Regions from separate parts of the Paenibacillus sp. SEL1 genome, predicted to be linked through region 1. Evidence: riboswitches for the same ligand, from Rfam matches in the RefSeq annotation. Region 1 holds a riboswitch; each other region holds the start of a gene.
What was found. A riboswitch is a leader RNA that binds a small molecule or an ion and turns the genes downstream of it on or off. The one in region 1 is predicted to bind cyclic di-AMP.
Positions count from the first base shown of each region.

Region 2: it holds a riboswitch for cyclic di-AMP, as region 1 does, so the genes downstream of both, ACYCSE_RS23455 (3D domain-containing protein) here and ACYCSE_RS09415 (3D domain-containing protein) in region 1, are expected to answer to the same signal.
Region 3: it holds a riboswitch for cyclic di-AMP, as region 1 does, so the genes downstream of both, ACYCSE_RS09830 (C40 family peptidase) here and ACYCSE_RS09415 (3D domain-containing protein) in region 1, are expected to answer to the same signal.
Region 4: it holds a riboswitch for cyclic di-AMP, as region 1 does, so the genes downstream of both, ACYCSE_RS15705 (hypothetical protein) here and ACYCSE_RS09415 (3D domain-containing protein) in region 1, are expected to answer to the same signal.

Region 1 is NZ_CM137723.1:2,039,105-2,042,247, forward strand. Features, by position in the region: gene ACYCSE_RS09410 (TatD family hydrolase) at 1-483, shown strand, start outside; cyclic di-AMP (ydaO/yuaA leader) riboswitch at 685-967, shown strand; gene ACYCSE_RS09415 (3D domain-containing protein) at 1,239-2,387, shown strand; gene rnmV (ribonuclease M5) at 2,534-3,079, shown strand; gene rsmA (16S rRNA (adenine(1518)-N(6)/adenine(1519)-N(6))-dimethyltransferase RsmA) at 3,087-3,143, shown strand, end outside.
Region 2 is NZ_CM137723.1:5,137,076-5,140,218, reverse strand. Features, by position in the region: gene ACYCSE_RS23465 (ABC transporter substrate-binding protein/permease) at 1-119, shown strand, start outside; gene ACYCSE_RS23460 (amino acid ABC transporter ATP-binding protein) at 106-828, shown strand; cyclic di-AMP (ydaO/yuaA leader) riboswitch at 1,063-1,231, shown strand; gene ACYCSE_RS23455 (3D domain-containing protein) at 1,238-1,906, shown strand; gene ACYCSE_RS23450 (polysaccharide deacetylase family protein) at 2,104-2,913, opposite strand.
Region 3 is NZ_CM137723.1:2,147,001-2,150,143, reverse strand. Features, by position in the region: gene ACYCSE_RS09840 (M1 family metallopeptidase) at 1-748, shown strand, start outside; gene ACYCSE_RS09835 (hypothetical protein) at 760-1,587, shown strand; cyclic di-AMP (ydaO/yuaA leader) riboswitch at 1,865-2,002, shown strand; gene ACYCSE_RS09830 (C40 family peptidase) at 2,008-2,508, shown strand; gene ACYCSE_RS09825 (GNAT family N-acetyltransferase) at 2,814-3,143, shown strand, end outside.
Region 4 is NZ_CM137723.1:3,441,297-3,444,439, forward strand. Features, by position in the region: gene ACYCSE_RS15700 (glutathione peroxidase) at 61-546, opposite strand; cyclic di-AMP (ydaO/yuaA leader) riboswitch at 1,012-1,179, shown strand; gene ACYCSE_RS15705 (hypothetical protein) at 1,295-1,690, shown strand; gene kdpA (potassium-transporting ATPase subunit KdpA) at 2,103-3,143, shown strand, end outside.

The sequences.
Region 1 (3,143 bases):
GATTATTATTGGGATACATCACCGAAGGATGTGCAGCATCGGGTGTTTCGAAATCAAATTGGTCTGGCTCGTGAGCTCAAGATGCCTATTGTTATTCATAACCGGGATGCACATGAAGATATTGTTAAGATTTTGCGCGAGGAAAAAGCGAGTGAGATTGGTGGAGTCATGCACTCCTTTTCGGGTAGCTGGGAGACAGCCAAAATGGTGCTGGATATGGGATTTCACCTTTCCTTCGGTGGTCCAATAACGTTCAAAAATGCCAAGCAGCCAAAAGAGGTGCTCGCACAGGTGCCGCTGGACCGTCTGCTCATTGAAACTGATGCTCCCTATCTGACGCCTCATCCGTTTCGTGGGAAGCGAAATGAGTCTGCACATGTGAGACTGGTAGCAGAGGCTGCAGCCCAAATCAAAGGGATTACAGTGGAGGAATTAGTGTCAATAACGACCCGAAATGCCCTGGAACGATTTGACATTCAATGAAAAAGTGAAGAAATCGATCAAAATAAAGAGATAGACGAAGCTAATCATGAATTTGTTGCAGGAAACTCGAGAATATTACAATATTTTAACCGAATATTTTAAAAAATGTACTTGAAACCTGCTTTACAACATGCATAGAAACAGGATATCATCTTTTCAGTGAATTGTTGTTTGAATGTAAACATCAACAAGTCATTTCATGAACCAGTCTCGCTGAGTCCCTTTTACAGGGAACGGGGGAACCGATATGGCTTACAGTACGTCCGGCGTATGTGCAAGAAGGGAACGTCTCTTCCGCCAGCCGGCTCGACCTAAATTCTTTTCCCGGATGGGATTGAACAGGTGGAGGAGCCGTATTTCGATTTCTTTCTGGGTCTTCGGGGTGAATGTGAAGGCGACCGCCATGAGCGGTTGACCCAAGCTAGGGCGACTCTCTACGTCCGAACCCGACAGCTAACCCCGTAAGCGTAACAAGAGAGAAGCCATCTCGTGCATGAGTTTTCCCGCATATTCACACATGCCGGAAGCCACGAAAGAGCTCTCTAGTCTCTTTCTCTGGCTTTTTTTGTTGTGAATAAAAGAAAATCTGTCATCATACTGTGGTTAAACAGGGGAGGACAGCATGCCGCGAAGACGGGTACATGGTGCAGGACAGTCGTAGTTTGGGCTTGTCTTGTAGAAAATCTGTTATAGTCACGTCAAATCTCAACTATGTCTTACTCCAGACGGCGGGCTATGTAAGGAGGACGGAGGAAATGGGCATTTTCCAAAAAAAGGATACCCATGAGTCACGCTCATCCAGCATGTCTTACGTATTGCGTTGGAAGCAAGAGAATGTGCGCCAGGCTGCTTTGGTTGCTATTTTTCTAATCGCGCTAACGATTATGATTTCAATTCTGATGTACACGCAATCTAAAAAACAAGTCTTTTTTGTCATTGATGGCAAGGCGTCTGCGGTAGAAACCCGGGAATCCAAGCTTCAAGATTTGCTGAGCGAGCATTCCATTTCACTTCAGCCGCATGATACAGTTTCCATGCCGCTAAATGGAGCAATACAGGATGGCGATCGCGTAGTCATTAAACGTGCCAATCAGGTTAAAGTATCTTCAGGCAATGAGACGAAAAAGCTGTACACAACAGAAAATACAGTAGAAGGTGCCATTCGTACCTCGGGCTATAAATTATCATCAACGGATAAAGTTTATCCTGCGTTGGATGCCTCTGTTTCGTCTAACATGGACATAAAAATCGTCCGTGTGAAGAAACAGCAGGTCGAACAGAAAAAACAGGTGCCTTATCAGGTCATCAAAACGGCCGATCCGAGTCTTTATAAAGGCGATAATCGGGTCATTCAAAGCGGCAAATCGGGTGTGGTCGTCCAGCACGTTCAAAAGGTATATCATGATGGAAAATTGGTATCCAAACAGCTGGTTAACAAGGAAGTTGCACAGAACCGTGTGGATAAGGTCATTGCGGTAGGAACGAAGAAAAAACCGGTCGTTCTTGCTGCTTCCGTCGGTCCCAATGATGCGGTTAAGGCAACAACAGTTAGTTCGGGCAGTGCTGTCCGTAAAGCAGGCGTAAATTTTAAATATAGCAAAGTTTTACAAAATGTCTCCATGACGGCGTATTCCTCACAGGAGCCAGGTATCGGTACACGTACTGCATCCGGCGCACGTGTCACGGAAGGACGCACCATCGCGGTCGATCCGAGTGTAATTCCAATCGGCTGGTGGGTGTATATCGAAGGGGTGGGCTTCCGTCGTGCGGAGGATACCGGTGGCGCGATTAAAGGCCACAAAATCGATGTGTATTATGAGAGTTTGAGCCGAGCCAACCAATTTGGTCGTAAGCACGGTAAAACCGTATATGTTATCGGACCGGTAAAGCCTGAAATCAACTAAAACAGGTTGTGTATGTTGAGGGCAATGCGATAGTATTAACAACATAGTTATGCCATGCTAAGAAGAGGATATCCTCTTCTTATTTTGTTTTCAAAAGCAGGGAAAGATAAATATAGCTTGCTGTGTAGCAGTGGAGGGAAACGCAAATGATCAAGGAAGTGATCGTGGTAGAGGGCCGGGATGATACGGTGGCCATTCGCCGCGCTGTTGAAGCGGATACGATAGAAACTGGCGGCTCCGCCATTAATAAAATGACGCTGCGTAAAATTGCATTGGCGCAGGAGCGGCGGGGGGTCATCATTTTAACCGATCCCGATCATGCAGGGGAGCGCATCCGTAAGATTATCGCTTCCAAGGTACCCGGCTGCAAGCAGGCCTTTATACCCGAGGCAGAAGCGACGCGTAAAGGAGATATTGGCGTGGAGAATGCCTCACCAGAAGCGATCAGACACGCTCTTGCACGGGTCCATACGACAGTGGAAGGCGCCGACCCGCTGATTGAGTGGGCGGACCTGATTGATGCTGGACTCATCACCCATCCCAATGCTGCTGCACGCCGTATGGCCTTAGGGAATGTGCTGGGTATTGGTTATTGTAACGGAAAGCAGCTACATAAACGGCTGTCTGTATTTCAGATCAGCCGCGAGGAATTTGCCGGGGCGCTGGCACAAATTGAAAGTGAAGGATTGTGATGTCCGTATGACAGGGATTCAAGATATAGCAACACCGCGGCGTACGAAGGAAATTATTCAACGG
Region 2 (3,143 bases), 2.7 Mb from region 1:
CCTACGAAGGATTAAGTCCGTTCATAATCGCAGCCGCTATTTATTTTGTAATGACATTCAGCTTGTCTAAGCTGCTGGGTTTATGGGAAAGGAAGTTGAGAGCCAGTGATCACCGTTAAACAACTGCGTAAATCGTTCGGTAAGAATGAAATTTTAAAAGGCATTGATATAGATATCGCCAAAGGTGAAGTCGTCGTCATCATCGGCCCCAGTGGTTCGGGGAAGAGTACGTTTTTGCGTTGTATGAATCTGTTGGAACAGCCTACAGACGGGGAGATTTTGTTTGAGGGCGAGCCGATTACAGCTCGTGGCCATAATATTAATGTAACCCGGGAGAAGATGGGGATGGTGTTCCAGCATTTTAATCTTTTCCCGCATAAAACAGTGTTGCAGAACCTGACACTTGCCCCAACACAGGTTAGAAGACAGTCAGGGAAGGAAGCGGAAAAAATTTCGCTAGAACTCTTGCGTACCGTAGGGCTTGAGGATAAGAAGAATACCTATCCGAACCAGCTATCCGGAGGACAGAAGCAACGTATTGCGATTGCGCGTGCTTTGGCCATGCAGCCGCACGTAATGCTGTTCGATGAGCCGACTTCTGCATTGGACCCTGAAATGGTTGGAGAGGTTCTGGATGTAATGAAGAAGCTCGCCGAAGGCGGCATGACAATGGTAATCGTGACGCATGAAATGGGCTTTGCCCGCGAGGTAGGCGATCGAATCATCTTTATGGATAACGGTCAAATTGTGGAGCAAGGTACACCAGAGCAGGTATTTAACACTCCAAGCCATGATCGCACCCGTGATTTTCTTGCCAAGGTATTGTAAGGAAGTGCTGATATAATCTATAAAAAAAGCCCTCCGTTTGACGGAGGGCTTTTTTTCTTTTTGTCACCATTTCCCCATACTTTCGTAACAAATATCGATTTCTTGATGACAAAATTGTAATGAGTGTAGTATGATGTTCAAGGTTCCCAACATTTTCATGCGGATAAGGTTACAAAATTGTGATATTATGCAGTAAGCCAAAACTTACCGGGACAGCATGTGGTTATGACAACCGCTGAAGCTGGGCCCAAACTATGGGAAGTGCGGGGGACGTAACAACGGCAGTCATTCCGATACGTCATAAGACGATGTGGAATATGCCTAGGGGTGAATTGCACAAGCATAGGGCTTCTCCTGAGTCCGAATCCGACAGCTAACTTCGCAGGCATAACAGAGGAGGTACATATCTTTGAAACATCTAAAACATATTGGTAAAACGATGAAATTTGCGGTGCTTGCCGCAGCTATTGCAGGGTTGGCACAGACAGCTGGAGTAGCGGATGCTGCTTCGCTTCACACTGCCAAAGAGGGCGATACCTTTTTTTTGCTTGCTCAACGTTATGGAGTATCGGTAGACGAGCTAACGAAGGCGAACCCAAACATTGCCTCCAACAATATATATGCAGGTCTGCAAATTAAGGTGCCTGGCGAAAATAGTGTGAAGGCAGCTTCGGATTCGAAGCCGCAGCTTCTTACGGAGAAAGCACCAGCGAATGAGGGGCCAACGATTGAAGCGTGGGGCAAAACATTCAACTATAGCAAAATAGTTGACGTTAAGGCTTCAGCGTATTCTGCCGCAGCCGACGAGAATGGTAAATGGGGAGCAGTGGACTACTACGGCAATCCGCTTAAACTAGGTACAATTGCGGTAGACCCGAACGTCATTCCGATGGGCACGAAAGTGCTGGTTACAGGCTATTCCCACCCAGGTTTGCCGGATCATTCTTTTGTAGCTGTCGCTCGCGATCAGGGCAGCGCCATTACAGGAAAGCGGATTGATATCTTTATTCCTGGCAACAAATCATTTGTGAACGACTTTGGATTTCAAAATGTGAAGCTGTACGTTATTGATAAATAGCATTGTACGTATATACGATTTAATTTACATAATATATATTATGTAAACTTAATGTCTGTATCCTACCGCATATAACTAGGTCGGACTCTTATCAGGTCGTATCCATAAAAAAGGCTGTCTTGACGAGCAGAAAACTTCTGCTGGTAAGACAGCCTTTTTACGTTGCTTTAGCTTGCAGCTCAATCATAAACATATGGTTATTTCCGTTCCGATGTGTGGAGTAGCCGGGGGACTGTCACAAATTTGTAGCCCTTAGCTTTTAGAGAGTGAATTAGACCCGGCAGAGCTTGGACAGTGCCTTGCAAGTTGGAACTTTGACCTCCACCTGCGTGCATTAAAATAATAGAGCCAGGCCCGGTAGCTGGGATCACATTGCGCTGAATTTGTGTTTTACTTAATCCCTTCCAATCGAGAGAGTCTACATTCCAATTGACAATCATATAGCCATGACGACGTGCCCATTGGATTTGAGGCTCCGTGATTTCACCGTAGGGTGGACGAATCAACTTGGGGCGAAAACCTGCGCTGGCTTGTAAAATACGTTCTGTTTTTGTAATCTGGTTGCGAAAGCGTTCTGGTGTGGCCTTCCTAAAATCCGGATGAGTATAGGAATGGTTTCCTATAGCATGGCCTTCACGGATAATACGGCGTATGATCCCCGGATGCTTTTCCGCACGGTGACCGACGATGAAAAAGGTGGCTTTGATGCCATTGGCGTGTAATACGTCCAAAACCTGCGGCGTATACCTAGAATCGGGCACATCATCAAAGGTTAGGGCAATTTGGCGGGTGTGTGGGCCGCACATTTTAAAAATGTCTGCATGTTTTTTACGCAGCATTGCTAATGTAGGAGTTGCTCGATCTGTGCTCTGTTGTACAGAAGAAGAAGCAACAGCTGCTTCCTTGGGATGGGGCGTTCCGGTGTTGGGAGGCGCATCCGCGTGAACGGGTAAACTTGAGAATGCTAGTAACAGTGCCAAGCATGGCAACACTCCCCTGTACGGCATATGTATCCCCCCTTTCCGTGCAGTGGTACCTAGTGGTGCTCTCGACTATTATGTACCTGTCCTATTAAAAATATGCTGGTAACCAAGTTCGGCTCATAAACGACTGGAATGAAGTCCACGATGAAACGATTATCAATGAAGATGATGGAGCTAAACGTACATATTCTCTTAAAGATGACCGAAAACAGGAGCATTTTCGCAAGTTTTAGCCTTACAACGAATTCGGTATA
Region 3 (3,143 bases), 110 kb from region 1:
AATGGTAGCCAATAATGAATTTGAGGAGCCGTGGCTGGATGAAGGCTTCACCTCCTATGCAGAGGAGCGGCTTATGGAGCAAGAATATGGGCTTACCCCCAACCTGCCATTACAATCGGGACAGGTAGCCTCCCCACAGCCGCTAAACCGTGAGTCATGGAAGTACGGCTCAGCGGCTGAGTACGCGCAAAATGCCTACTCTCGAGGCAAGCTGGTCCTACGGGGCATTGAACGTCAGGTGGGTATGAAAAAAATGGATCGCATTATGCGGACCTACGTCCAGACGTACCGATTCAAGCATCCGTCCTCACTGGATTTTCAACGTATCGTGGAGAGAGTCACCGGACGCTCATGGAGCCACTATTTTGAACAGTATGTATATGACGGCCAGATGGCGGACTTTTCAGTGGATCACATCACAAACCACAAGCTGGAGAATGGATATGAAGCAGTCGTGACGGTCAGCAAAAAAGGGGCGGATTATCCCAAGATCCCTGTCCAATTTACCTTCAAGGATGGTACCACGATATTCAAGGCTTGGGACGGCGCGGGCAAAAGTACAAATTTTCGGATCAAAAGTACTTCTCCCGTTTCCCATGTAACCCTTGATCCCTTATATACCATTGCACTGGAGAACAAGCATATTAACAATAGCCTAAAAGCCGAATTGGACGAAAAGCAACAAACCCGTTGGAGTATAAGTGTAACCAAGCTGTTGGAGACACTGCTTGGAAGTCTGTCATGGTGAGGTGTCTATAGATGCGGACTGTTATAAAAGAGGGCTGGGCGCTGGTGCGCATACGTTTCTATATCGTTATCATTTTATTTCTGTATCGACTACTGTGGGGGGTGTTTCTCTATCGGCTGGTGCAGTCTGCCGTTATCCCGCTATTGCTCCGTTATCCTGATCAGGGTCAGAACGAGCTGGGACAGACCTTATTTTGGATGGAGAGCCAGATTGCTCTGATGGACAGCCGGGAAGTACATGTGTATTTGTGGATACTACTAGGCGCGACTGTACTACGCATACTGATCACTCCCTTCATTAGAGCCGGAATATATCAAAGTCTGCATACCGATGCGACTGAACCGCAAAGCCTGTCCTTTTTCAAGGGTATGAAACGCCATGGCATGTCGTCGCTGTTGTATTACACCATCGAGTTGGGACTGCTGCTGCTTCCCGCCTTTTGGGTAGTACCGAGACTCTACCCTATTGTAGCAGGAGCACTTCAATCTTCCTCTTATCTGCTGCATTTATTGCCCTATGTCATTGGATGGATGGCATACGGATGGTTCATTCGGCAGTGCATCCTGTATATGCAACTGGGTACTGTCGGTGGTCACGCCATACTATCGTCCCTGCTCGCCTTCTTTCGCCAACTCCTCCCAGCTGTCGGTATATCCCTTTTGCTCGGTGCTTGTGTGCTGCTGGTCTTCGGTCTATTTGGCACCGTGGCGATGATTTGGACTGGCATGCTGGCGCTCATTCTCCAGCAATCGTATCATTTTGTTACTAGTCTGGTCAGGCTGTGGCATATCAGTTCGCAGTACAGACTATGGCATACCGATATCTCTAGTAGAAGCTAAGCCCTGCCATTATGTTTTTTTACTTCATTTCCGTCTGTCGAAAAACCTTGATTCATACCCGCACAAACGACATATAACTGAATACTGTTAACAAGATCTGTTCCTGGGACATTAGGAGCAGATTTTTTTTGTAACTTTTTGCAATGAAACATTTGCCAAAGCCAGCCGTCTTTGTTACAATAATCGCAGTGAACTGATAGTAACAACTTTGTAATCTTTATTGTAACCTTTATCTCAAAAATAACGTTATTGTGAATACTGCTCTCCAAGGTGCACATCTTAAGTTAAGCCTAATTCCTGGCACCTAGGAAGCGGGGGAACCAGTTTGGGTGAATTGATCTCGCAACAGAGTGGTCATAGGGGAACCTTCTACCGAATCCTTAAGCTAACCTCGCAGGCATTGGAAGGGGTATATTTTTTTTGAAGAAGAAGCTAACGATCGCAGCTATGGGTCTTGCCATTGCCTTTACATCTTTTACATTCGGTGGCGGCAGTGCATATGCAGACTCTAAGATGGACCAGGTCATCCAAGATGCCAAAGGAACGAACTACAGAAGCGGAGGCACTACACTCGAGGGATTCGATTGCTCCGGCTTCACAATGTACGTATACAACAAACTGGGAATTAAACTTCCGCATCAATCTGGATCACAATTCAAAATGGGATCTTCTGTATCCCGCGATGAAATGAGACCTGGGGACCTGGTGTTCTTCAACACCACAGGAAGAGGCATTTCCCATGTAGGTATCTTCGTAGGTGAAGGGAAATTTGCCCACTCCTCGACTTCACGTGGTGTAGTAGTTAGCTCACTGAACGAAAATTATTACGCTAACCGCTATGTCGGTGCAAAAAGAATTATGAGCACAGACGCTTACCATTCAGTAGCTTCAGACATTCCTGATGACGATAACGTAGAATAACTAACGCACAGCAAGCTAACCCTAGCCGCAATTTGATTCTGGCCGGAATCGAATTGCGGTTTTTTATGTCCACAACATCAGCAATTATTATCTTTACTGACGAACTGAGACCTCAAAAGGTTTCAATTGTAGCGAACATCGTCGGTTTTACCGTCACCGCTGGGGGAGCATATGAGCAGTAATTCCTTCTTATTGAATGTATACCCGACTTAGGTATGAAATAAACACGCTTGCCATTCCTCTGCAACTTGTCTACAATCTGTTGTTAATGATTGAAGTACCTGTGTAAAAGGAGGATGGAACACATGCCGGCCTCAATATCCAACTATCGGATCGTACCGATGGACGAGCATCAAGCGGCTGCAATCTGTGAGTGGCACTATGATCCACCTTATAACATATATGGTTGGCTCCCCTGGGAACAAATGAAGGCGCTTGAAGTCGAATTTGGAAGTCCCATGCTTCGCCAAGAGCAATATGTTGCCGTACTGGATGAAGAGAACAAGCTAACAGGATTTGCTCAATATTTTCCTATGATCGGTGTGACCCGGCTAGGTCTTGGAATGCATCCTGACAGGTGCGGACATGGCAAAGGCTCTGATTTTGTCCGTGCCATTGCAGAGGAAGCTCAACGA
Region 4 (3,143 bases), 1.4 Mb from region 1:
GACACGGTTTACGTGAAGGGATGCTTTTTTTTGTTTTAATAACTGTGATAAAGAAGAATATCAGTTTTGCTGCAAAAGCTTCTCTATATCTCCCGCCAACTTATCTGGAGTGGTTTGCGGTGCATAGCGCTTAAATACGTTACCTTCTCGTGTAATTAAGAATTTAGTAAAATTCCATTTGATCGCTTTGGATCCTAATACCCCCGGAGCTGTTTGGGTCAGGTAGCGAAATAAGGGGTGCGCTTGATCGCCATTGACATCTGTCTTGGTGAACATCGGAAAGGTAACACCATAATTGATCTGGCAAAACTCGGAAATCTCCTCGCTGGAACCTGGCTCTTGTTTGGCGAATTGGTTGCTGGGAAATCCCAAAATTTCGAGCCCCAGTTCATGGTACTGGTCATATAGCTCTTGTAACGCTTTGTATTGGGGGGTTAACCCGCATTTGCTGGCTGTGTTCACAATAAGCAGAACATTCCCTTTATATGTGGATAACGGAATTGGTTTCCCTTGCAGGGTTTGCGCATCATATTCATAAACGGTCATAGTATCTCTCCTTATTCAATATTCAGCAATTAAATTGTAAGCAATTCAAAGTAAGGTTGCAAGTCTGGAAAAGCTGTATTAAGCCTTTAGCCGCTGTAAAATCGTATTTTGTTCAAAATAGTAAATCGCACTGCAAATGGAGCGAATTAAGGTGTTTCTTCTTATAAAAGCGGGTTCAATCGGTGTTTAGCTGGTACATATAGCGTATTTTCTTCTCTTTTTACAAAAAAAGGACAAAACGCTCTACCCTACGCCAATATTGACATGCTTGTCATTTTCAAAAAGGGATGAAAAACAGAGATTGGAGGAGCTGTGAGAAGCATATTTGCATTGTAAGCGTTATTATTAATCTTCTATGCTCTAAAGGCCGATTTATAACCCCGCAGTTGAGCTTTACAGTCTTCCATGCGCGGGTGTATGATTCAAGACGTAATTTCAAATTAACTTGAATGAAGCAACAACGAAATGTCTATAGCGCTGAATTTTGCAGTTGCAAAAGCGGGGGAACCAATCGAGACTGTACGGCTTGCCGTATGTCCCATGGGGTGAATTTTCCGGTCAAGTGCCAGAAATAGGGCGACTCTCACGTCCGAATCCGACAGCTAACCTCGTAAGCGTACAGGGAGAGGCAACAAACCGCCGTGTGCAGCCATGGTTTATTTTATCATGGATATGTAAGAAGCCGGAGGAAAGCCTTTTTCCTTCGGTTTCTTTTTGTTGTCTTTTTATACCGGGAGAGGAGCTACTGATGGAAGGTCGGTTAATTATTGTCACTGCACCGAATGAAGCGGGCAGAAGTTTTGTGAAATTGCTTATTTTCAAAAAATTGGCGTTTGCAGTTTTGACGAATAGCGCCCAGGAGGAACGACAGCTCAAGAAAATGGGTGTGGAGCACATTGTCCGCATCAATACCATGCAAGCGGGAAAATGGAATTTTCCAAAAAAAGAAATTGGTAGTGTGTATTTGTTCGAGAACAGCTTGAATCTGACTTGCCGTTTCCTGCAAATATGTCGGCCGCTAACATCGGAATCGATCTATGTTATTACGCACGGCTGTAATCCACAAGGAATTTATCGAGGATTGGGAGCGGACCATGTGATCTACACATTGAACGGAGAGGTGGGTTTTCTGCTGAACGGATAAGCACTTATAACATAGTTGTTTTATGATTTTATGATGAAATAAGAATGGCGATCTGAGGACCGATACGGAGGGTATAAACATGATGGATATATACATGCTGCTCGTCATGGCTGTGAGTTATGGAGTGATACTGCTGTTTGTACGCTGGTGTGATGCGCAGACCTCTAAAGGAGGACGAAGAGGATGATCGTTATACTTGGGCTTACGGCTATTGTGTTTATGTATTTAATCTACGCACTCCTGAACCCTGAAAAGTTCTAGTCAGCTATGGGGGATAGAGCGGGCGGGAACAACAGATCATGAATATTAAGCATCATAGGTAGCAGGTTTTCGCAAACGTGTGCACACGTTTGGTGCTCTGAAGCAGGTCTGTTGTTCCAAACGCAGGAGCATTTTGGAGGAGGAATAGAGGATGGAGCTGCTTCAAATTGGAATTGTGATCGTCATATTGTTGCTCTTGGTAAAGCCAGTGGGCACCTATATGTATCATGTATTCTCAAATGAACCCAATCGGATGGATCGGATTTTTGGCGGAACAGAAAAGCTGATTTATAAGATAGTAGGATTGAAGAAGCTGGAGAGCATGCGTTGGACTACGTATGTTATGAGTTTCATTGCAACGAATGCCGTGCTTGTGGCGATCAGCTACTTGCTGTTGCGTTTACAGGGAATGCTTCCCGGTAATCCGGCGGGAAACAGTAATATGGAAGCATCACTAGCTTTTAATACGGTAATCAGCTTTATGACGAATACAAATCTCCAACATTATAGCGGAGAAAGCGGGCTTACGTATCTGACACAGATGGCGTTCGTCACGATGATGATGTTCACTTCGGCTGCTTCCGGTTTTGCGGTTGCTGCGGCTTTTATGAGAGGATTGACGCGGCGCGGTGAAGGAATGGGCAATTTCTTTCAAGATTTTATTAAAGCCATTATAAGAATTTTCCTGCCGCTGGCCTTTGTGCTTACGCTGGTGCTGGTTGGATTGAAGGTACCCCAGACGCTACAGCCTACGGCGGATCTTACGACGCTGAGCGGAACACAGCAGCAGATTTCTATGGGACCCATTGCTTCTCTGGAGTCCATCAAGCATTTGGGGACAAACGGGGGTGGTTATGCGGGAGCTAACTCGGCGCACCCTTTTGAAAATCCAAGTCCTTGGACGAACGTGCTGGAAATTTTGGCAATGTGGGTAATGCCGGCTTCGTTGCCGTATACCTTTGGATTGTTTGCCCGTAATCGCAAGCAGGGCTGGATTATTTTTAGCTCCATGATGGTATTGTTTCTTATTTTTCTATCCATTACATACGTGTCTGAAAAGACAGGTAATCCGTTAATCCAGACACTGGGTGTGGATGCTTCTCAGGGAAGCATGGAAGGGAAAGAGGTTCGTTTCGGCATTGGACAATCGGCTTTATTCACTGCGGTCACAACAGCGGCAACGACAGGTTCG